3 regions of the Pseudoxanthomonas sp. PXM04 genome follow, and region 2 is predicted to be linked to each of the others. Evidence: riboswitches for the same ligand, from Rfam matches in the RefSeq annotation. Region 2 holds a riboswitch; each other region holds the start of a gene.
The links. Region 2 has a riboswitch for cobalamin ahead of btuB (TonB-dependent vitamin B12 receptor). Riboswitches for the same ligand answer to the same signal wherever they lie in the genome.

Region 1 (7,662 bases), on a different contig from region 2:
CAGTTCTACCTGACCCTGCTGGACAACTACCTGCCGGATCCGGCCGAACGGGTGAAGGCGTTCGCGGCGGTGGAGAACATCCCCTCCATCCGCAAGAAGGCCGAGTTCTGCTTCAAGTGGATCGACTCGATCCAGGACCTGCGCCGGATCGAAACCCGCGAACAGCGCCGGCAGTTCCTGCTCAACCAGATCTGCTTCGCCGCCTGCATCGAGGGCCTGTTCTTCTTCGCCGCGTTCGCCTACGTGTACTACTTCCGCTCGCGCGGCCTGCTGCCGGGGCTGGCCTCGGGCACCAACTGGGTGTTCCGCGACGAGAGCTGCCACATGGAGTTCGCGTTCGAGTCGGTGCGCACGGTGCGCGAGGAGGAGCCGGACCTGTTCGACGACACCATGCGCCAGCAGGTCTACGACATGCTGGCCGAGGCCATCGAGTGCGAGGTGCAGTTCGCCGAGGACGTGCTGTCCGGCGGCGTGGCCGGCATCTCCACCCGCGACATGCGCCAGTACCTGCAGCATTGCGCCGACCAGCACTTCGTCAAGCTGGGCATGGAGAAGAAGTACAACGTGCGCAACCCGCTGCCGTTCATGGAACTGCAGGACGTGCAGGAGCTTACCAACTTCTTCGAACGTCGCGTCTCGGCCTACCAGGTCGGCGTGCAGGGCGAAGTCGGCTTCGACCACGCGTTCTGACCGTTTCCTGTAAACCACCTTGTGGGAGCGACGTCAGTCGCGATGCGCTTCGGCCGGATCAGGAGCTTTCGCGACTGACGTCGCTCCCACAGGGATTCATTCCGGAATCCGTTTCCTGCGCTAGGATGCAGCCGGGAGGCACTGGCACCACGGAGCAACCCCATGTCCGAACATCCCCTGTCCGACCTGCGCCCGACCGAGGCGCGCCTGCTGCACATGGTCTTCCCGGACCACACCAACCACCTGGGCACGCTGTTCGGCGGCCAGGCGCTGGCGTGGATGGACATGTCCGCCTTCATCGCCGCCTCGCGCTACGCGCGCACCACCGTGGTCACCGCAAGGTCGGAACAGGTCGATTTCAACCAGCCGATCCACAAGGGCGATCTGGTCGAGGTCATCGCCCGCATCGTCAAGGTCGGGCGCAGTTCGATGAACGTCGATGTCGAAGTCATCACCGAGGATCTGCTGAGCGGCGAGCGCAAGCTGTGCACGCGCGGCCACTTCGTGATGATCGCGCTGGATCCGCTGGGCCGGCCCACCCAGGCTCCGCCGCTGCCGCCACCGGTCGTGCAGGGTTGAGGTCCGTCCCCCTCCGCTGACCGCGGATGCCGTGGCGCGCACGAGGCTGCGCGCGCCACGGCCCGGCCGCATCACGCCGCGGCCCGCATCCTCTTCGCCGCCTCCACCATCGCCTCCAGCGCCACGCGGGTCTCCGGCCAGCCACGCGTCTTCAGCCCGCAGTCCGGATTGACCCAGATCTGCTCCGGTGCCAGTACTTCCCGCGCCTTGTCCAGCAGCGCATGCATCTCGCCACTGTCCGGAACCCGCGGCGAATGGATGTCGTACACGCCTGGCCCGATCTGGTTCGGGTAGCGGAACTTCACGAATGCGTCCAGCAGTTCCATCCGCGAGCGCGAGGTTTCGATGGAGATCACGTCGGCGTCCATCGCCGCCACGGCTTCGATGATGTCGTTGAACTCGGAGTAGCACATGTGGGTGTGGATCTGGGTTTCATCGGCCGCCACCGCGGCGGTGATGCGGAAGCATTCCACTGCCCAGTCCAGATACTGCGGCCAATCGACCCTGCGCAGCGGCAGCCCCTCGCGCAGCGCCGGTTCGTCGATCTGGATCACGCCGATGCCGGCGGCCTCCAGGTCACCGACCTCGTCGCGCAACGCCAGCGCGATCTGCCGGCAGGTCCGCGCGCGCGGCTGATCGTCGCGGACGAAGGACCACTGCAGCACCGTCACCGGTCCGGTCAGCATGCCCTTCATCGGCCGGGATGTGAGTGATTGCGCGTGCCGCGACCAGCGCACCGTCATCGGCGCCGGCCGCACCACATCGCCGAAGATGATCGGCGGCTTCACGCAGCGGGAGCCATAACTCTGTACCCAGCCGTTGCGGGTGAAGGCGAAACCGTCGAGCTGCTCGCCGAAGTACTCGACCATGTCGTTGCGCTCGAACTCGCCGTGCACCAGCACGTCGATGCCGAGTTCCTCCTGCACGCGCACGCAGCGCGCGATCTCGGTCGCCAGGAAGGCGTCGTATTCCGCATCGGGCAGTTTCCCGGCGCGGTTGAGCGCACGGGCCTGGCGTACTTCCGGCGTCTGCGGAAAGGAACCGATGGTCGTGGTCGGATAGGGTGGCAGGCGCAGGCCGGCCTGCTGGCGCGCACGGCGCGTGGGATAGGGCGAGGAACGATGGGCGGCCGCGGGCGTCAGCGCGGCCAGGCGCTCGGCCACCTCTTTCCGGTGCACGCGCGCGGAACGGCGACGGCTTTCGTGGCGCTCGCGGGCGATGGCCAGCGCCGGCCCGGCCGCGGGCGCATCGTCCAGGGCGGTCGCCAGCAGGCGCAGTTCCTCCAGCTTCTGCCGCGCGAACGCCAGCCAGCCACGCAGTTCGGCATCCAGCCCGGTTTCGCCTTCCGCGTCCACCGGCACGTGCAGCAGGGAGCAGGAAGGCGCCAGCCACAGCCGGTCGGCACCGACATGGCCCTGCGCGTAGCGCGCGAGCACCAACGCGTTGTCGAGGTTGGCGCGCCAGATGTTGCGGCCGTCGATCAGCCCGAGCGACAGCGTCCGTCCCTCCGGCAAGGCTTTCAGCACGGCGTCGAGTTGATCCAGCCCGCGCATCAGGTCCACATGCAGGCCATCGACCGGCAGGGCCGCCACCAGCGGCAGGTTCGCGCCCAGGTCGCCGAAATAGGTGGTCAGCAGCAGCTTCGGGCGCGTCGCTTGCGCCAGGGCGGTGTAGGCGTGCCGGTAGGCCTGTTGCAACGCCGGGTCGGCGTCCAGCACCAGGCAAGGCTCATCGATCTGCACCCATTCGGCGCCGGCGGCGGCCAGCCGCGACAGCAGTTCCGCGTAGGGTGGCAGCAGGCGTTCGAGCAGCGCCAGCGGATCGCCGCCATCGCTTGCCTTGGACAGGCGCAGGAAGCTCACCGGTCCCAGCAGCACCGGCCGCGCATTGAAACCGGCCGCATGGGCCTCGTTGAACTCGCTCAACGGCTTGTCGCCACGCAGGCGGAACGTTTGCTCGCGATGCAGTTCCGGCACCAGGTAGTGGTAGTTGGTGTCGAACCACTTGGTCATTTCCAGCGCGCGCAGGTCCACGCCGTCCTGTTGCCGCCCCCGCGCGAGGGCGAAATAGGCCGCCAGCGGATCCACGTCCGCCAGCGCGCGATAGGGTTCGGGGATGGCGTCGAACAGGAAGGCGGTGTCGAGCACGTGGTCGTACAGCGAAAAGTCGTTGCACGGCACGACATCGACGCCCGCGTCGACCTGCAGGCGCCAATGGCGGAGGCGAAGCGCGCGTGCGGCGGCGTGCAGTTCTTCGCCGGTGGCGTCGCCGCACCAATGGGCTTCCAGTGCCCGCTTGAGTTCCCGGCGCACGCCGATGCGCGGGAAACCGAGATTGCCAACAGTCGTCATGATGCATGTCCTCATTCGTGGTCGGATGAGGAACGAAGGACCGCGCCGCCTTCATCGCCGATGGCGATGGCGGACAACGCCAGCGACCTTCGCCCCCTCGGGCGAACCGGAACGGCGAAGGGAGGCGCACGGACTTGCGCGCGGACGCGACGCGTCCGCGGCAGTTCCGGGCACCTCCCCTCGGAAGTTCCAGGTCATGCGGAAGACTTCGGGTCTTCCGGCCAAGGCAGGTCTTCGGGCTCATGGACGTCGGCCCGATCCGGGGATCGGGGCCGGCCTACTGTCCGCCGCTTCCCGGCCCTTGGGGGCCAGTGCCGATGACGGGGGTCGTTTCCAAATACCGCTGCGGGGCAGCGCCGGAATGGGGCTTTTCGGCCCGCACCGGCTTCCCTATTAATTCCATCTCTTCATTCGCATGAAGAGATGGAAACCCTGGCCCGGGCACGTTACGGCGATGCGACCGCTGCGTCAAGCGGCCTTCCTCGCGGGATACGGCCCGCCACCTTGGCGGGCGCGGCAAAAGCCGGCACGGTGAAGGTCGGGGAAGACAAGGTCACTTCCGTCGGCAGATCGCGAAGCTCTCCCGTGCGCAGGAAACGGTGGACCGCTTCCCGGGCCGCCGGCTCGTTGCGCAGCTGATAGAACGTGCCGTCGTGACCACCGCGATGGATCACGATGGCGTGACCATTGCGCAGGTAGGGCAGTTGCGCCAGCGCGTTGTCGATGGGCGTGGAGGTATCCCAGTCGCCGTGCACCAGCAGCACCGGCGTATCGATCGGCCGCAGCTGGCGGTAGTCGTCGCCCAGATCCGGTGTCGGCCATGCCGACGCGGCCGCCAGGTAGGGCGCGAAGCCGCCCTCGCCGAGATAGGCGCTGGCCGGATCGTGGCGCAGGCGGAACTCGTGAGACGGCGTGATGCCCAGGCTGGTGTCGATCAGCGGTCCAATCAGCTTGTATTCCTGCGCCTGCCGGCCCCTGGCCACTTCGCGGGCCCAGTCCGTGTAGCGGCCGTGGTACAGCGACAGCACGAACGCGGGCCAGGTGTGCGGCACGCTGGCCTCGGCCAGCAGCGAAGCCTGCAGGTCGGCCAACCCGATCACCACCGATCCACCGCCATCCTGCGGATCGACCGTGATCGGCTGCCGCGCGAAGCGTTCGCGCAGCGCGTCGATGGCGGCCATCAGTCCGCCCGTCGGCAGATACGGCGCCAGGCCGGGATCCCGATCGGCATCGAAGGCGATGCGCTGCATCGTCGCCAGCAGCGGCGATGGCATGTCGTAGCCGAAATCCAGCGGCTCCACCGATGACAGCACGGCGCGCGCGACGATGTCCGGATGCGAGCGCATCACCGCGAAGCTCCATTGCGATCCAAAGCTGCCGCCGAACAGGCTGATGCGCGGGTAGCCCAGCGCGCGACGCAGATCGTCGACGTCGTCGGCGCAGGCGTCGATGGTGTAGCCCGCCAGATCCTTGTCCGGATGCGCGGCGATGGCCGAGGCGGCGCGACGAAGCGCGTCGTCGATGTCATCCCGCGCGGTGTATTCGCGGTCGCGCGGCCACGCCGGCGACATCGCGGTCAGTTTTTCACCGCGCTCGCTGTAACCGCGCTGTTCGATGATGACCAGATCCGCGGTGTCCCGATAGGTCAGCCAGGATCCGAGCCGATTGCGCGCGGTCTCGGTATCGCCGTCGAATGCCTCCAGCACCGCCAGGCCCGGGCCACCGGGCAGCCAGAAGACGGGCGGCGCACCGGTGGGCACACGTGCGCGGATGCGGGCGAAGCCCACCCCGATCAGGCGGCCGCCGGTGGCACGGCGGTTTTCCGGTACGTACAGCGTGCCGATTTCGTAGGGCACCGTCGTACCATCCGCGGCGCGGACCGTCGCCGCGGTGACCACGATGTCGCCGGCGCGGCGCGCCTGCGCGAAGGCGCCGGAAGCGATGGAACCAAGCATCATCACGACAGCCGACAACCAGAGCCTGCGCTTCATGGGCGGATTCCCGACGATGGGGTGGGCGTAGCCTCGCTCCACAGATATCTTTATGTCAAGATATTTTTCATGACGACCCCACCGACCGATATCCCGCCCTCCCCCGCTCCCGACCTGATCGACCAGCTGCTGGCGGACTGGCGCCGCGAACGGCCCGATCTGGATGCTTCCGCGATGGCGGTGGCGGGCCGCGTCCTGCATCTGGGCCGCCTGCTGGAGGCACAGGCCGACGAATGCCTGAAGGCGCTGGAACTGAGCTACACGGAGCTGGACCTGCTGGCGACGCTGCGCCGCTCCGGCGCGCCCTACCGGCTGTCGCCGACCGACCTTCGCCGTTCGGTGCTGCTGACCTCCGGCGCGATGACCGCCTGCCTCAACCGACTGCAGCGGCGCGGCCTGCTTCGGCGCGAGGCGGATCCGCGCGACGGCCGTTCCCTGTTCGCGGTGCTGACCGCCAAGGGCGTCAAGCTGGCGGAGCGCGCCATCGCGCTGCGTTTCGAACAGGCGCGCCTGGCCGTGGCCGGACTGGACGCCGGGGAACAGGCGACACTGGCGGGACTGCTGCGCAAGCTGGGCCAGGGCATGGCGGCGGACTGAGGCGGACCGCGCCGGGTCCGCGCGGTGCGGCGACACCGCGCGCGGCCTACACTGGCCCGCCCACCCGTGCCCCGGCTCCATGCGCCACGATCACATCCTGACCCTGTCCTGTCCCGATCGCACCGGCATCGTCTACCGGGTCACCGGGCTGCTGTTCGAGTCGGACTGCAACATCATCGACGCGCAGCAGTTCGGCGACGAGGAATCCGGGCGCTTCTTCCTGCGCGTGCATTTCGACGTGCCGTCCGCGGCGACCCTGCCGGCACTGGAAGCGCGCTTCGAGACGCTGGCCGAAGCGTTCGGCATGGAATGGCGAATCCACGATGCGCGCCGCAAGGCGCGCCTGCTGGTACTGGTCAGCAAGCAGGGACATTGCCTCAACGATCTGCTGTTCCGCGCGCACAGCCGGCAGTTGCCGGTGGAGATCGCGGCGGTGGCGTCCAACCACGCGGACTTCGGCCCGCTCGCCGCCTCCTATGGCGTGCCGTTCCACCATCTGCCGGTGGATGCGGGCAATCGTCCCGCGCAGGAGCGGCGGATCCTGGATCTGGTCGAATCCGGGCAGGTGGATCTGGTGGTGCTGGCGCGCTACATGCAGATCCTGTCGCCGGAGCTGTGCGACGCGCTGTCCGGGCGCGCGATCAACATCCACCACAGCTTCCTGCCCAGCTTCAAGGGCGCGCATCCGTACCACCAGGCGCACCGGCGCGGGGTCAAGATCATCGGCGCCACCGCGCACTACGTGACCCGCGATCTCGATGAAGGACCGATCATCGAGCAGGACATCGCGCGGGTGGATCACGCGATGACGCCGCGCGATCTGGTCCGGCTGGGCAGCGACACCGAATCGCTGGTGCTGGCGCGCGCGGTGCGCCGGCACGTGGAGCACCGCATCCTGCTCAACGGGCATCGCACGGTGGTGTTCCGCTGATGCGCGCGGAAACCGGAACGGCGCTCAGGGCGGCGGCAGCACTTCGCGCAGGTAGTCGATGAACACCCGCAACTTGGGCGGCAGGTGTTCGCGCGCCGGGTAGTAGATGTGGAAACCGGCGAACGGCGCCTGCCAGGCTTCCAGCACCCGTACCAGCGCCCCGCTGCGCAGTTCCGCTTCGACCTGGGACTCGAACACCTGCGCCATGCCCAGGCCCTGCCGCACCAGCACCAGGCCGAGATCACTGTCGTTGACGATCAACCGGCCACCCACCTCCACCTCGAAATCGCAACCCTCGCGGGTGAACTCCCACGCCATGATGCGGCCGTTGCTGCGCCGGTAGCGCACGCAGGCGTGGTGCACCAGGTCCGCCGGTTCGGCGGGCGCGGGATGGCGGCGGAAGTAGTCGGGGGTGGCGACGATCGCCTGCCGCTGCATCGGCCCGATCGGCAGCGCGATCATTTCCCGGGCCAGCGATTCGCCCAGGCGGATGCCGGCGTCGAAGCCGCCACCGACCAGATCC
Region 2 (7,662 bases):
CCGAGGGCACGCGGATGACCCGGCCGCAGGGCGGCTACTTCCTGTGGGTGGAACTGCCGCCGCAGGTCGATGCGCTGGCCCTGCACCGGCAGGCGCTCGCCCAGGGCATCAGCCTCGCGCCCGGACCGATGTTCTCCGCCAGCCGCGCCTTCCGCCACTGCATCCGCCTCAACTATGGCCATCCGCTGGACGCACGCGCCGAACAGGCCATCACGACCCTGGGCACGCTGGCCACCGCCTTCCTGTCCCCACCTGTGGGAGCGACGTAAGTCGCGAGATTTTCCCTCAGCGGACGATTCCGGCCATCGCGACTGACGTCGCTCCCACAAGGAAAAATTCTCAAATCCTTGGCCCTGCCATCCATAACCCCACTTGTGGGAGCGACGTAAGTCGCGAGTTTTTCCTCAGGGTAAGGTTCCCGCCATTGCAACCGACATCGCTCCCGCAGGGAAAGAAGACTGCAGGACTCTTACAATACCGCCGGCATGCGCAAGATCATCCATATCGACATGGACGCGTTCTACGCGTCGGTGGAGCAGCGCGACGATCCGTCGTTGCGCGGCAAGCCGGTGATCGTGGCCTGGCGCGGCGCGCGTTCGGTGGTGTGCGCGGCCTCCTACGAGGCGCGTACCTTCGGCGTGCGCTCGGCGATGCCGGCGGTGCGCGCCGAACGGCTGTGTCCGGACGGCATCTTCGTGCCGCCGGACTTCACGCGCTACAAGGCGGTGTCGCGGCAGGTGCGCGAGATCTTCCTGCGCCAGACCGATCTGGTCGAACCGCTGTCGCTGGACGAAGCCTATCTGGACGTGACCGCGCCCAAGACCGACCTGCCTTCGGCCACCGCCATCGCCGAGGCCGTGCGCGCGCAGATCCGCGAGGAAACCGCGCTGACCGCCTCCGCCGGAGTGGCGCCGAACAAGTTCCTCGCCAAGATCGCCTCGGACTGGCGCAAGCCGGACGGCCTGTTCGTGATCAAGCCGGGTCAGGTGGACGCCTTCCTCATCCCGCTGCCGGTGGAGCGGATTCCCGGCGTCGGCAAGGTGATGCTGGGCAAGCTGCACGCGATGGGCATCCGCACCGTGGGCGAGCTGCGCGAGTGGCCGCAGATCGAACTGGAACAGCGCTTCGGCAGTTTCGGCGGCAGCCTGTTCCGGCGTGCGCGCGGCGTCGACGAGCGCCCGGTGGAACCGGATCAGCCGGTGCAGTCGATTTCCGCCGAGGACACCTTCGAGCGCGACGTGCCGCTGGCGGACATCGGCGAGGCGGTGCGGCGCCTGGCCGGCAAGACCTGGGAAGCGACCCGCAAGACCGATCGCGTCGGCCGCACCGTGGTGCTGAAGCTGAAAACCGCGCAGTTCCGCATCCTCACCCGCAGCTTCACCCCAGAAGCGCCGCCGGCCACCCTCGAGGAGTTCACCGCCATCGCGTTGGCCCTGCGCGAACGCGTGGACCTGCCGGCCGACACCCTGTACCGGCTGGTCGGCGTGGGCCTGTCCGGCTTCCGCGATCGCGAGGATGTCGTCGAGCAGCCCGGGCTGTTTGAAGACGCCTCGTAACCTGGATTTTTCCTTGTGGGAGCGACGTGAGTCGCGAGCTCTTCCGGAGTTTCCGGCTTTCCGGTATCGCGACTAGGTCGCTCCCACAAGGGAGAAAGGCAACAAGGCGCCCGGCACTCGCGGTCGAGCAGCAAGGATTGTTCGATAAATCTCCGTAACCCGGATGTCTCCCTGTGGAAGCGACGTGAGTCGCGAGCTTTTCCGGAGTTTCCGGCTTTCCGGTATCGCGACTTACGTCGCTCCCACAAGGGAGGGATGGCAAAAAAGAAAAAGCCCGGCGTCTGCCGGGCTTTTTCATGCACGCAATCAGCGCTTGGGCTGGTAGCGCAGGCTCAGGCCGTATTCGCGACCGGGCTGGTTGTACCAGGCGATGGTTTCGTATTCGCGGTCGAACACGTTGTCGACCTTGGCCAGCAACGTCCATTCCGGGGTGACCGCGTATTCCAGCCGCAGGTCGGCGGTGGCGAAGCCGCCCAGGCGGGTGGCATTGGTCAGCTCGTCGTAGCGGTAGCCCGCGCCATTGACGGTCGCGCCGACGCGGAAGTCGCCGAACGCGCGATCCACGTCGATGCGACCGGTGTTGCGCGCGCGGCGCGGCAGCAGCTTGTCGTTGTTGCTGGCGCTGCGGTTGCGCGGGTCGGTGTGGCTGATCTGGGCGGAGAGATCCCAGCCGGCCAGGGTGACGTCGACGGTGAACTCGGCGCCGCGGATGCGGGCCTCGTCCACCTGCACCATCGCGAAACTGCTGCCGTCATAGGTGATCAGATCATCGATGCGGGTCTCGTACAGATCCAGCGCCCAGCGCCAGGCGTCGCCGTTCTGGGCGATACCGACATTGAGGCTCTTCGATTTCTCCGGCTCCAGGTCGCGGTTGCCGCTCCACGGGTCGTACAGATCGCTGAAGGTCGGCGCCTTGAAACCGGTGCCGTAGGTCGCGCTGAGCTTGAAACCGCGCCCGAAGCTCATGCCCCAGCCGAGGTTGCCGGTGGTGTGGTTGCCGAATTGCTCGTTGTCGTCGTTGCGCACGCTGGCCTGCAACTGGTGGGCGCCGAACTTGCCCTGGTACTCGACGAAGCCGGCGGTGTTGCGGCGGCTGTCGGCGGCGTAGTCGGTGGTGCTGTCGAGATGGTCGATGTACCAATCCGCGCCGACGGTCAGCAACTGATCCTGGCCCAGGCCGATGTCGGCCTGCGCGCTGGCCGTGTTGCGGTGGGTGTTGTGGGTGCTGTCGTGATCGACCTCGTTGCGGTAGTTGTCGGTCTCGTTGTCGCTGCGGCCGACGTTGACGGTCAGGGCGAAGCGGTCGGTCGGCACGTAACGGACCTTGCCATTCAACACCTGCTGCACGTTCTCGGTGTAGTTGTAGTAGCCGTCGTACCGGTTCGCGCCTTCGGCGCGCAGCGCGCTGGCCTCGGCGGTCAGCGTGTCGGTCAGCTTGTAGCCGCCGCGCAGGCTGGCAGAGACGTTGCGGTAGCCGTCGCGGTCAGGTTCGTCGGCGTAGCAGCCGCGACCCTGCGATACCGAGCCGCGGCAGGCATTGATGCCATCGGTGCGCTGGTAGGCCGCGTCCGCGCCGAACCAGCCGCGCTCGCCGCCGCCGCCGAAGCCGGCGCTGGCCTGGCGCAGGCCATTGCTGCCGCCGCCGATCTGGAAGTGCGGCGCGTAGGTGCCCTGGTTGCGGCGGGTGAAGATCTGGATCACGCCGCCGATCGCCTCGGAGCCGTACAGGCTGGAGTTCGGGCCGCGCACGATCTCGATGCGATCGATCTGCGCCAGCGGCAGATCCGGGATGGCGGCGGCGGCGAAATCAGCCGAGTTCACCCGCACGCCGTCGATCAGCACCAGGGTGTGGCTGGAGTTGGTGCCGCGCAGGAACAGCGAGGTCTGCTTGCCCGGGCCACCGGCATTGGTCAGGTTGATGCCGGCGCGGCCGCGCAGCAGATCCTGCAGCGAGGTCGCCTGGCTGCGCTCGATGTCGGCGCGGTCGATGACCTGCGCCGGCGCCAGGCTGTCTTCCAGCGCGATCGCGGTGCGGGTGCTGGTGACGACGACTTCGTCCAGTTCGGTGGCGGCGTCCTGGGCGAGCGCCAGGCCCGGCAGCGCCAGGGCGACGGCCAGGGACAGGGTACGGATAGGTGGCATTGCAATCGGCTCCATGCGCCGCGCGCTCCCGCGCGGCATAACGAGGGGAGGCGGCAACGCGGGAACGGGAAGACAGCGGAAACGGCCGTACGCACGGCGCTCGCCGCCGCAACGCCCGCCGCGTCGCAACCAGTCGTCTTTCGGGCCGGTCTCCGGGCTTGCGAGCGCGATGGCGGCGCCATCGCCGGCCAGGGCGCCTTCCCGTGCGGATGCACAGTGGCGTATGCCCTGTCCTGGCTCGCTTACCGTTGCGGGGGCAGCGCCGGAATCACCCGCAGCGCCGGGATGGCGTGCGCGGGTTCACCGGCTTCCCGTTTCAACCCGGGGCGGAATCGTCCGCGGGTCACCAGAAAGCGCGGCGATCCTACCAGATACCGGTCTGGCGGATGCCGATCCTGTGGATGGGCGGGCCGCGCCCGGGCGGCAGCGCGCATCGATGGAAAGCGGGCAAGGCAAGGCATGCATCGGGGCGGGCGGGGATGGGCGCGAGGCCTCCCGTAGAATCCCGGTTCCCTCGCCGCAAGAAATCGCCTCGTGTCTTCCGACTGGATCCTCGCCGATTGCCGGCAACCTTCCCCCGAACACGCCGAACGCGCGCGCGCGCGCCAGGATCAGCTGACCAAGCCGCAGGGCTCGCTGGGCCGCATCGAGACCCTGGCGGTGGAACTGGCGGCGCTGCAACGCGCCGATCGTCCGACGCTGGCACGGGTGCCGGTGATCGTGTTCGCCGGCGATCACGGGGTGGTCGCCCAGGGCGTGTCGGCGTTTCCGTCCGAGGTGACGGTGCAGATGCTGCACAACTTCGCCCACGGCGGCGCCGCGATCTCGGTGCTGGCGCGCGAACTCGGTCTGCCGCTGCGGCTGGTGGATGCCGGCACCCGCGGCAGCCAGCCCATCGCCGGCGTACACGCCGACAAGCCCTGCCTGGGCACCCGCGACTTCAGCGTGGAAGCGGCGATGGACGAGGATGAACTCGCGCATGCGCTGGCGGCGGGCAGGCGCGCGGTGGAAGCGGCCGGCGACGCCGATCTGTTCGTGTTCGGCGAAATGGGCATCGGCAACACCACCGCGGCCAGCGCGTTGGCCTGCGCGCTGGCGGATCTGCCGCTGGAGGAACTGGTCGGCGCGGGTACCGGATTGCAGGGCGATCGGATTGCGCACAAGCAACGGGTGATCGCGGACGCGCTTGCATTGCACCGTCCGCACATCGCCGCGCACCCGCAGCCCGCGCGCGAGGCGCTGCGTCGTGTCGGTGGATTGGAAATCGCCGCGATGGCCGGCGCGATGATCGCCGCCGCCCAGCGGGGCGTACCGGTGCTGGTGGACGGTTTCATCGTCTCGGCCGCGGCACTGGCGGCGGTCCGCCTGCAACCCCAGGCGCGGCCATGGCTGCTGTTCTCGCACCAGTCCGCCGAGCGCGGCCACGCGCGCGTGCTGGCCGCGCTGGAAGCGCGCCCGCTGCTGCAACTGGATCTGCGCCTGGGCGAAGGCAGCGGCGCCGCGCTGGCGGTGCCGCTGCTGCGACTGGCCTGCGCGCTGCACGCCGGCATGGCCACCTTCGCCGAAGCCGCGGTTTCCGGACGCGACGAGACGCCATGATCCTCGACCTGGTGCGCCATGCCTCGACCGGACGCGTCGGTCATTTCGATGGCCGCACCGATCCGCCGCTGCTGCCGGGCGCCGCCGACGCGGTCTGCGGCGGTTGCACGGGCATTGCCTGGTCACGGGTGATCAGTTCGCCACGCCAGCGTGCGCTGCATACCGCGCAGGCGCTGGCCGCCGCGCAGGCGTTGCCGGTGGACATCGCCGATGACTGGGCGGAGTGGGATTTCGGCGACTGGGACGGTCGCCATCGCGACACCCTTGCGGCAGACCCGCACTCGCAGCGCGCCTTGCAGGATTTCTACCGGGATCCCGGCGCGCATCCGCCGCCCAACGCCGAACCCTGGGCCGGCTTCGAAGCACGCGTCGGTCGCGGCCTGCGCGCGCTGGCGCGACGCGAAGACACCTCGCCCGCGCTGGTGGTCAGCCATGCCGGCCCGTTGCGACTGGCGCTGGCGCTGGCCTGCGGCCTGCCGCTGGCGTCGCTGTGGGCGGTGCGCATCGATTACGGCACCCGCCTGCGCCTGCGCGTGCAGATCGATGACCGGGATCAGCTGTGGGGCGAACTGATCGAGGTGCGGCAGGCATGAGCATGCGCAAGCTGATCCTGGCGGTGCAGTTCCTGACCCGCCTGCCCACGCCGCAACTGCGCGACTTCCGCGAGGAAGAACTGAGCCGCACGGCGGTGTATTTCCCGCTGGTGGGCGTGCTGATCGGCGCGTTGGTGGCGCTGCCGCTGTGGGCGCTGGACGCGCGCCCGTGGCTGGCCGGCCTGCTGGCCTTGCTGGCCTGGGTGTGGGTGACCGGCGCATTGCACCTGGACGGGCTGGGCGACGTGGCCGACGCCTTCGGTGCCGCGCATCGCGATCCGCAGCGCTTCCTGGAAGTGCTGAAGGATCCGCACATGGGCGTGTTCGGCGTGGTCACCGTGGTCATGCAGGTGCTGGCCAAGTTCGTGCTGCTGGCCGAACTGGCCGATGGCGCGTGGCTGTGGGGCGTGCTGCTGGTACCTGCGTGGGCGCGCTGGGCCACCACGCTGTTGTGGAGCCGCTGGTTGCCGCCGCTGCATGCGGGCATGGCCGAGCGCTTCGCCTGGTACCGCAACGAAGGCGCGTACTGGGATTGGGCGTGGGGCGTGGCGCTGGCGGCGATCAGCCTGTGGCTGGCGCCGCCGTTGCTGGCGTGCCTGCTGCTGGCACCGTTGACCGCGTGGTACTGGAAGCGCCGCCTCGGCGGCATCTCCGGCGACTGCCTCGGCGCCAGCACCGAGGTGCTGGAAACGCTGCTGCTGTTGGCGCTGGCGCTCGCGCCGGCGGCGTGGCGCCTGTCCTGAGGCGGATCAGTCGTCCTGTTCGCCGCCGCCCGGCGAGTCGAACAGGTTCATCGAAGGCGCGCTGCCTTCATCTTCCTGCCCATGGGTGGTGGTGGTCACCGGCGCGGCTGCCGGACGGCCACGGGGTGGCGGCAGCAGCGCGGCGGCGGCGTCGTAGGCCACCAGCAGTTCGCTGCGGCGTTCCTCCGGCAGGTGCTGCCAATGGCAGTCCAGCAGTGCGCCTTCCAGCGCGTACAGCAGGTTGAGGCTGGGACGGAAACCGGCGCGCTTGACCCGCATGAAGGCTTCCACCGAACCGGCCGCCACCAGATCCTCCTGCGTGCGCAGGCCGACCTGGCGCAGCCAGGCCGCCGATTTGGGACCGATATTGCGCATCTTCGCGGTGCTGATGCTCATGCCAGCGTCTCCACGTAGATGGCGGCGATGGCTTCCAGCCCGCGTTGATCTTCCTCGTCGAAACGCGCCAACTGCGGGCTGTCCAGATCCAGCACGCCGATCAGGCGATCGCCCTTGACCAGCGGCACCACCAGTTCCGAGCGCGAGGCGCTGTCGCAGGCGATATGGCCGGGGAAGGCCTCCACGTCTTCCACCCGCTGGGTCTGGCGGGTGCGCGCGGCCGCGCCGCACACGCCCTTGTCCAGGGCGATGCGCACGCAGGCGGGCAGGCCCTGGAAAGGACCGACCACCAGTTCGGTGCCGTCGTGGAAATAGAAACCGGCCCAGTTGAGATCCGGCAGCGCGTGGTAGACCAGCGCCGACAGGTTGGCGGCGTTGGCGATGCGGTCGCTTTCGCCGCTGAGCAGGGCGCGCGCCTGGGCGGCCAGCTGCGCGTATTGTTCCGGTTTGCTGCCGGTCAGGGTCTGGCTGGTGAAGGACATCACTGGATTCTAGCCCGAACCCGCGAGGGGGCCGGTGCGCCGGGAATGGTTGGATTGATGAAGACAACGTGATGACCGGCCAAAACAGGACGCGCCGGCGTCGGAATGTTCCGCTGGCACGCGGCTGCCTTCGCCGGACCGGCCCGCTACG
Region 3 (7,662 bases), on a different contig from region 2:
TCCAGCCAGTCCGACGCCGGGATTCCGTATTGCCGCGCGGCGCGCAGCAGGCGTCCGCCATGTTCAAGCATGCAGCATCTCCCGTCCGAGTCCGATGATCAGCGCGATCGCCAACCACAGCACCACGCCGCGGTTCACCAATCGTCGCGCCGCCGCGATGCCGGCCCGGTCCGCCGCCCTACCCTCGCCCAGCGGCGGACGTTGCTGCCAGACACCGTGATATGGCGCCGGTCCGCCCAACCGGACTCCCAGCGCGCCCGCACCCGCCGCCATCACCGGCCCGGCGTTGGGACTCTTCCATTGCCCCGCCTGCGCACGCCAGCAACGCAGCGCGCCGGTGGTCCGGCCCAGCAAGGCATAGCTCAACGCGGTCAGCCGCGCGGGCAGCAGATTCAGCAGGTCGTCCAGCCGCGCGGCGGCCCAGCCGAAGCGCAAATGGCGCGGGGTTCGATAACCCCACATCGCGTCGAGCGTGTTCGCCAGCCGATACAGCACTACGCCGGGCGCGCCGAGCACGGCAAACCAGAACAACGCACCGAACACCGCGTCGCTGCCGTTCTCCAGCACCGATTCGGTGGCCGCCGCGGCCACCTGCGAGGCATCGAGTCCGCCGGTGTCACGGCTGACCATGCGTCCGACCGCCTGGCGCGCGGCGTCCAGCTCGGCGGCCGCCAATGCATCCTCCACCGCACGCGCGTGCTCGCCCAGACTGCGCCGGCCGATGGCCAGGTACAGCATGACCGCCGCAAACGCGGTCGCGAGCCACGGGAATTCCTGTCGCAGCCAGACGTCCACGCCTGCGACCACGGCCACCGGCGGAAGCACCGCCACACTCCACGCGAGCGCTCCCGCGCCGCGCGCATCACGATGCAGGCGACGTTCGAGCCAGTCCGCCCAGCGGCCGAATCCCACCAGCGGATGCCAACGGCGGGGTTCGCCCAGCAAAGTGTCCAGGCCGACGCCGGCCAGCATCGCCAGCACCGGCGTCATGGCAGGAACAACCGCAGCGCGGCCTGCGGATTCGACGGGAAATAGAAGTGGACGAAACTGGCGGTGAGGCGGCGATCCCGATGGACGGTTTCCCGGCTGGGACCACCATTCGGGTTGCTGGCGACGGCGAGCGGAACGGAGGCCAACTCCGCGCGGGCATAGTGGAACGTGTGTCCGCGCAGCACGCCTTCGGGCAGTTCGACCGATTGCAGGCCCAGCGCGGCCAGTCGCGGCTGCATGGCCGCTTCGCCCGCCATGAGTCCGGCCATCGCGGCACGCTCGCCGTCCTTGCCGGTCAGTGCCTCCAGGACGAACAGCATGCCGCCGCATTCGGCCAGCATCGGCTTGCCGTCATCGCGATGCGCACGCAGCGCTGCGTGCAATTCATGCTGTTGCGAAAGCACCGCCAGATGCAGCTCCGGATAACCACCGGGCAGCCAGACCGCGTCGCACTCGGGCAAGGACTCGCCCGCCAGCGGCGAGAAGAAACGCAGGTCCGCGCCCGCCGCGCGCAGCAGATCCAGATTGGCCGGATACAGGAAGCAGAACGCCGCGTCGCGGGCGATCGCGATGCGCAGGCCACGCAGCAACGGCGGCACGGGTTCGACGTCCATCGGCGCGAACGCCACCGGCGGCGGCAAGGTCGTGGCCGCATGAACACCCCAGGCATCGGCCAGCGCATCCAGCCGCGCGTCGATGTCGCCGAGTTCACCGGCCGACACCAGACCGAGGTGACGCTCCGGCAACGCCAGTTGCGCATCGCGCGGCAACGCGCCCAGCCAGTGCAGATCCGCCGGCAGGCTGCCGCGCAGCAGATCGGCGTGATGGGCGCTGCCGATGCGATTGGCGGCCACGCCATGCACGGCCAGACCTTCGCGATAGCGCGCCAACCCCGTCGCCAACGCGCCGAAGGTCTGCGCCATCGCCGATCCGTCGATGACCGCCAGCACCGGCACGCCCAGCGCCTGCGCCAGATCCGCGCTGGAGGGCGATCCGTCGAACAGGCCCATGACGCCTTCGATCAGGATCAGGTCGGATTCGCCCGCCGCCGCATGCAGGCGCGCACGCACGTCGGCCTCGCCGGTCATCCATAGATCCAGTTGGTAGGCCGGCGCGCCGCTGGCGCGTTCCAGCACCATCGGATCCAGGAAGTCCGGACCGGTCTTGAACACCCGCACGCGACGGCCCTGGCGACGGTGCCAGCGGGCCAGCGCGGCGGTCACGCTGGTCTTGCCCTGCCCCGAAGCGGGCGCGGAGACCAGCAATGCCGGACAGCGGAAGGTTTCGGAATCCATGGTCTACAGTTCAATACCGTGCTGGGCCTTGATACCCGCCTTGAACGCATGCTTGATCAGGCGCATCTCGGTGACCGTGTCGGCCGCGTCAATCAGTGCCTGCGGCGCGCCGCGTCCGGTGACGACCACGTGCTGGCGCGGCGGTCGCGCGGCCAGCGCGGCGAGCACCTGGTCCAGCGGGACGTAATCCTTGTTCAGGGCGATGTTGAGTTCGTCGAGCAGGACAAAATCATAGGCCGGATCCGACAGCATCCGCGCGGCCTCTTGCCAGGCCACGCCGGCCGCGGCGATGTCGCGCTCGCGATCCTGGGTTTCCCAGGTGAAGCCCTCGCCCATCACACGATAATCGACGTCCTCGTCGAAGCGACGGAAGAACGCCTCCTCTCCGGTGGAAAAGCTGCCTTTGATGAATTGCACGACCCCGCAATGGAAGCCGTGTCCCAGGCTGCGCGCCAGCATGCCGAAACCGGAGGAACTCTTGCCCTTGCCATTGCCGGTGTTCACCACCAGCACGCCGCGGTCGATGGTGGCGCGGGCGACCCGGCGATCGACCAGTTCCTTCTTGCGCTGGGCGCGTTCGCGATAGTGCTCCTCCTCGCTGAGCCCGCGGCGTTCCGAACCGCGGCTCATGCCGGGCTGCCCTGGCGGGAGGCGGCGCGTGCGGCCAGCCCGCGCAGGCATGCGCGAACCAGGAAAGCGACGCCCACGTAACCGGCCAGCGTGCCCAGGGCGCGCGGATAGTAGTGCGGAATGCGAGCGAGAAAGCCGTCCAGGGTCGGCTCCGGATAGCGCCCGGAGAAGAAATAGAAACCGCCCTTGGACAACAGGTAGGCCACGCTCGCCGTCACCGCCAGCGTCAATGCCAGGCGGGGTACCGTGCCCGCGTGGTCCCGGTGCAGCCCGCGATAGGCATGGCCGCCCAGCCATAGCGCCGCGTAGGCGAACGCCAATGCCCAGTAGGCCGGCGACAGGCACCAGTCGGTGATGGTGCCGTTGGCGAGGCTGCCGAAGTCCAGCAGCGACGACAGCACGAAGAAGGCCGGCAGCGTCCACATCGGCCGCAGCAGCGCGCCGGCCAGGAAGAACACCGCCCACGATGCGCTGGGCAGCGCATCCACGCTGGCGAAGTGCTGGCCGCGGGTGGCGATCATCAGCAGCGCCAGGGCGATGCCGGTGAGGAGCTGCGCACGCGTGGACGTCAGCGGCAGCGCGGGTTCGGATGTGACGGACAGGTGCTTTGCGGACATCGCGGTTCTCCTGATCAGGTGCCGAGGGAGGCGGGACGACGACGGGTAGCCAGCAACAGGCCATGCACCAGCAATGCGCTGGCCACGTAGGTCAGCGTGGTCCGCACGAACAGCGGTCCCCACTGCCAGATCCGCGCCAGGTACTGCGACCATTCCGGATTCGGGTAGCGCCCGCCCAGCCAGTAGAACGCGCCGTTGGAAATCAGGAACGACAGCGAGGCGCAGGCCAGCGCCACCAGCAGCGCGCCGCACAGCCCGCGCCAGTCTTGCGCCATCCTCGGCGCGTAGGCGCGGCCGCCGTACCAGAGCACCGCGTAGGCCGGCAGCAGGAGGGCGTAGGCAGGTGTCACGCAGAAATCACTGACGCCGGCCAGTTCCACCGCCGCCCAGTCGATGCCCACCGCCAGCCCCAGCAAGCCCAGGAACGGCAGGTGTCCGCGCAGGTACAGGCCGCCCAGGAAGAAGATCGCCATCGACGCGTCCGGCAGATGCAGGACATCGCCGAAGTGATGGTAACGGGTGGCGATCATCAGCACCGCGAAGGTGGCGAGCAGACCGAGATGGAAAGGCCGTGACAGTGGTTTCATCTTGTGCTCCGGTCAGTGGGTGACGGGCTGGTAGCGGACAGTCAACAACCAGGTCCGTCCCGGCTGGTTGTAGAGCGCGGCGGTTTCGTAGCGCTTGTCGAACACGTTGGAGGCCGCCAGTTGCAATTGCCACGCCGGCGTCAGCGTGTAGCCCATGCGCAGGTCGACCAGCCCGTACCCGCCCAGGCGGGTGGTGTTGGCGAGGTTGTCGTAGCGTTCGCCCACGCCGATCGCGCTGGCGCCTACGCTGAACGCGCCGAAGCGGCGATCGGCATCGATGCGGGCGCTGCTTCGCGCTCGTCGCGGCAGCAGGTTGTCGCGGTTGGGATTGTCGCCATCGTTGCGCGGATCCAGCCGGGTCAGGCTGGCGCGCAGATCCCAGTCCGCCAGCCGTACCGCGCCTTCGGCCTCGATGCCGCGGATGCGCGCGCGATCAATGTTGTTGGGGCCGCCGGAGTCTCCCAGCGAGGCATCGAACGCGATCATGTCGTCGATGCGCGTCTCGTAGGCATGCAGCGCCCAACGCGCACGCCCGTGATCGCCTCGCAGGCTCAGCTCGACGCTGCGCGAGGTTTCCGGACCCAGTTCCGGATTGCCGTAGCCCGGGAAGTAGAGTTCGTTGAAGGTGGGCGCCTTGAAGCCGGTTCCGTAGCTGGCACCCAGGCGCAGCTGTTCGGTGAAGTCCCAACCCCATTGCAGGCTGCCCGTGGTCTCGCCGCCGAACTGGCTGTCGTCGTCGCGGCGCGCACTGGCCTGCAGCGACTGCCGGCCGAATTCCTGCTGCCATTGGCCGAACACGCCGCGATTGATCCGGCGATCGCGCGCGTAGCGGGTATTGCTGTCCACCTCGTCGCCGGACCAGTCGTAGCCCAGGGTCAACAAGCCCGCGCCGACCCCCAGGTCGGCCTGCAGCGAACCCAGCTTGCGGCGGGTGTCGAAGTGGGAGGAATACACGCCATCGAGGAAGTTCTCGCTCAGATCCGCGCTGGCGCCGGCGCTGGCAGTGATGCGCAGCCGATCATTGGCCGCGTAGCGCACGCGCCCGCCAACCACCTGCTGGACCGTATCGGCCTCGTTGTTGAGGCTGCCGTCGTATTCGTTGCGGCCTTCGGCGCGGAACAACCGCAGTTCCGCGTCCCAATGCTCGTCGAAGCGATAGCCGCCCTGCACGGTCAGCGAGGCGTTGCGGTAGCCATCGCGATCCGGATCGAAGTTGCGCCGGCCGCGATAGGCGTTGATGCCGTCGGTGTCCTGGTGCGCGGCCTGGATTGCATACCAGCCGCCCCGCTCGGCATCGCCGCTGCGCCCGCCGATGCCGGCGGAGGCGCGTCGGGTCCTTTCGCTGCCGATGCTGGCGCTGAAGTTGGGCTGGAACGGCCCCTGCGGCCGGCGGGTGAAGATCTGGATCACGCCGCCCAGCGCCTCGGATCCGTACAGGCTGGAGAATGGCCCGCGCACGATTTCGATGCGCTCGATCTGCTCGACGGGAATGTCCTGCAGCGATGCGCCGCCACTGGTGGCCGACCCCAGCTTGATGCCGTCGACCAACACCAGCACGTGATCGGATTCGGTGCCGCGCAGGAACAGCGACGTGGACTTGCCCGGACCGCCGTTGTTGGCCAGCGACAGGCCCGCGCGGCCAGTCAGCAGATCCGGCAGCGAGGCCGGCTGCAGGCGCTCGATCTCCTCGCGATCGATCACGGTGACCGCGGCCAGGGTCTGGTCCTGGGTCCGCGCGGTGCGCGTCGCGGTGACGATCACGCCATCCAGATCGGTGGCCGGCGCTCCGGCGAAGGCCGGGGTGGTGAAGCAAAGGGAAGGCAACAACGAAACCGCCAGGATCTGGCGGTGGAACGACGACTGCGGATGCACTGACACACTCCTTGACCGCGCCTGCCCGCGCGGAAGCGATGGAAAAGGACAGGCGGAAAGAGAGTGCTATGGCGACCGGAAACGAGCTGGCCTCCATGACATCGCCCACCGCATGTCACGCCGCTCAAAGGCCGGTCTCCGGGCTCGCGAGTGAAGCCGGGAAAGATCCGTGCTTCCGGTCCGCGCCTTCCCATGCATCAAGCACAGTGGCTGTTGCGGTACCTTGTCTCGCCTACCGTTGCGGGGGCAGCTCCGGAATTGCCGATCGTGCGAACACGATCCGGCGCACCGGATTCCCGTTTCAACCACCGGCCAGGCCGGCGGTCACCTCAGGCGGCGCGAGTATAGCAGTTGATGGCAGTGTGGCCCCGGCGCCGTGGCGTGCGCCGGAGCGGCCGCGCGTCGCGGCTCAGCGCTTGCCCGGTGCGGGCGTCGCGGCGGGCGTGGCGGACTCGCGTTGCAGCGTGACCGGGATCGACTTGACCCGCGCATCCAGCGCCTTGACCACGTCGGCGGTCAGATCGTGGCTCATGTTGCCGGCCAGCACCATGCCGCGATCCAGCAGCACGCCGCAGCCGTGGCGCTGGTAGGCCTCGGCGATGAGCGGCTGGGCGGCGGTGGAGATCCGTTCCAGCACCGACGCGCGGGTCGCCTCGATCTCGCGCGAGCGCTGGCTGGCGCGCTGCTGCACGGCCTGCGCTTCCTGCACCGCCTTGCTCTGCTCGGGGGTGAACTTGTCAGCGGAAATGTTGCCGCGCACGCCCACGCGGATCAGTTCCGCCTCAGCGCGGCTCTTGTCGCGTTCGATCTCGGCCTGGGCGTCGGTCACCAGTTTCTGCAACTGCACGCCCGCGTCCTTGCCGGCGGCCGCGTTGGAGAACACCGCTTCGCGGCTGAGGTAGCAGACACCGGCGACGACCGGGCCTTCGAGCGAGCCGGTCGCGCCGCCAGCCGCCTGCGCGCAGACGCCATTGGCCGCAGTGAGCGTCACGGCGAGAGTGAGGAAACGGAGTGTGTTGGAGGAATTCTTGCACATGGGAATGTTATCGTCGTCCGGTTGACGGAAGTGGGGTTTCAATCAGGGGGCCAGCAGGTCGTTGAAGCGGCCCAGCGACGCCAGGTGGAAGTGCACCAGCGCCAGCCAGCCCTTGCGATGCCAGTCGACGATCACCGCGTCCGGCAGCGCGGCGAATTTTTCGCCATCGACCACCTGGAAGCCATCGACGCTGCTGCGGCGCCCATCCGCGAAGGCGATGTTGGCGCTGCGTTCGATCAGCAGCCCCTGCTCGGCCAGCGCGGCGGCGAAGGTACGTGTGGCCTGGTCCTCGCGGGTGAAGGTGTCGCAGAACTGCAGCGCCTGCCTGGTCAGCTCGCTCGGCTCGCCGTTCTCGAACAGCGGATTGCCCTCCTCGCCCGACGGGATCACCGCGTCGGAGCCGGCATCGATGGCCAGCACGTAGCCTTCCGGATCCCGGGTCTGCACGAACACGAACGGATAGCGGCGCACGTAGGCCGGCACGTACGCGCCGTCGCTCCAGGTGTCGCCGTTGACGAAGCGGTTGCGTCCGGCTTCCACGCCCAGCACCGCCAGCGGGGTGTTGTCCGGGCCGGCGAACACCAGCGGATAGTTGCGCGCGGCGGCGGCGAACTCGCCGATCACCACCGGTACGG

Region 1: linked by a shared signal. The riboswitch ahead of metE (5-methyltetrahydropteroyltriglutamate--homocysteine S-methyltransferase) and the one ahead of btuB (TonB-dependent vitamin B12 receptor) in region 2 are both predicted to bind cobalamin.
Region 3: linked by a shared signal. The riboswitch ahead of btuB (TonB-dependent vitamin B12 receptor) and the one ahead of btuB (TonB-dependent vitamin B12 receptor) in region 2 are both predicted to bind cobalamin.

What each region holds. Positions count from the first base shown of each region.
Region 1 is NZ_JACVAG010000003.1:392,570-400,231, reverse strand. It holds gene IB228_RS10280 (ribonucleotide-diphosphate reductase subunit beta) at 1-690, shown strand, start outside; gene IB228_RS10275 (acyl-CoA thioesterase) at 853-1,269, shown strand; gene metE (5-methyltetrahydropteroyltriglutamate--homocysteine S-methyltransferase) at 1,341-3,620, opposite strand; cobalamin riboswitch at 3,828-4,070, opposite strand; gene IB228_RS10265 (alpha/beta hydrolase) at 4,067-5,611, opposite strand; gene IB228_RS10260 (MarR family transcriptional regulator) at 5,681-6,208, shown strand; gene purU (formyltetrahydrofolate deformylase) at 6,288-7,139, shown strand; gene IB228_RS10250 (LysR family transcriptional regulator) at 7,164-7,662, opposite strand, start outside.
Region 2 is NZ_JACVAG010000006.1:189,751-197,412, forward strand. It holds gene IB228_RS15525 (PLP-dependent aminotransferase family protein) at 1-269, shown strand, start outside; gene dinB (DNA polymerase IV) at 486-1,556, shown strand; gene btuB (TonB-dependent vitamin B12 receptor) at 1,863-3,698, opposite strand; cobalamin riboswitch at 3,824-4,064, opposite strand; gene cobT (nicotinate-nucleotide--dimethylbenzimidazole phosphoribosyltransferase) at 4,233-5,297, shown strand; gene IB228_RS15545 (histidine phosphatase family protein) at 5,294-5,890, shown strand; gene cobS (adenosylcobinamide-GDP ribazoletransferase) at 5,887-6,633, shown strand; gene IB228_RS15555 (TfoX/Sxy family protein) at 6,640-7,023, opposite strand; gene IB228_RS15560 (GAF domain-containing protein) at 7,026-7,511, opposite strand.
Region 3 is NZ_JACVAG010000004.1:740-8,401, reverse strand. It holds gene cobD (threonine-phosphate decarboxylase CobD) at 1-71, opposite strand, end outside; gene cbiB (adenosylcobinamide-phosphate synthase CbiB) at 64-990, opposite strand; gene IB228_RS10825 (cobyrinate a,c-diamide synthase) at 987-2,285, opposite strand; gene cobO (cob(I)yrinic acid a,c-diamide adenosyltransferase) at 2,289-2,915, opposite strand; gene IB228_RS10815 (hypothetical protein) at 2,912-3,436, opposite strand; gene IB228_RS10810 (hypothetical protein) at 3,547-4,119, opposite strand; gene btuB (TonB-dependent vitamin B12 receptor) at 4,132-5,991, opposite strand; cobalamin riboswitch at 6,103-6,338, opposite strand; gene IB228_RS10800 (OmpH family outer membrane protein) at 6,401-7,027, opposite strand; gene IB228_RS10795 (SapC family protein) at 7,070-7,662, opposite strand, start outside.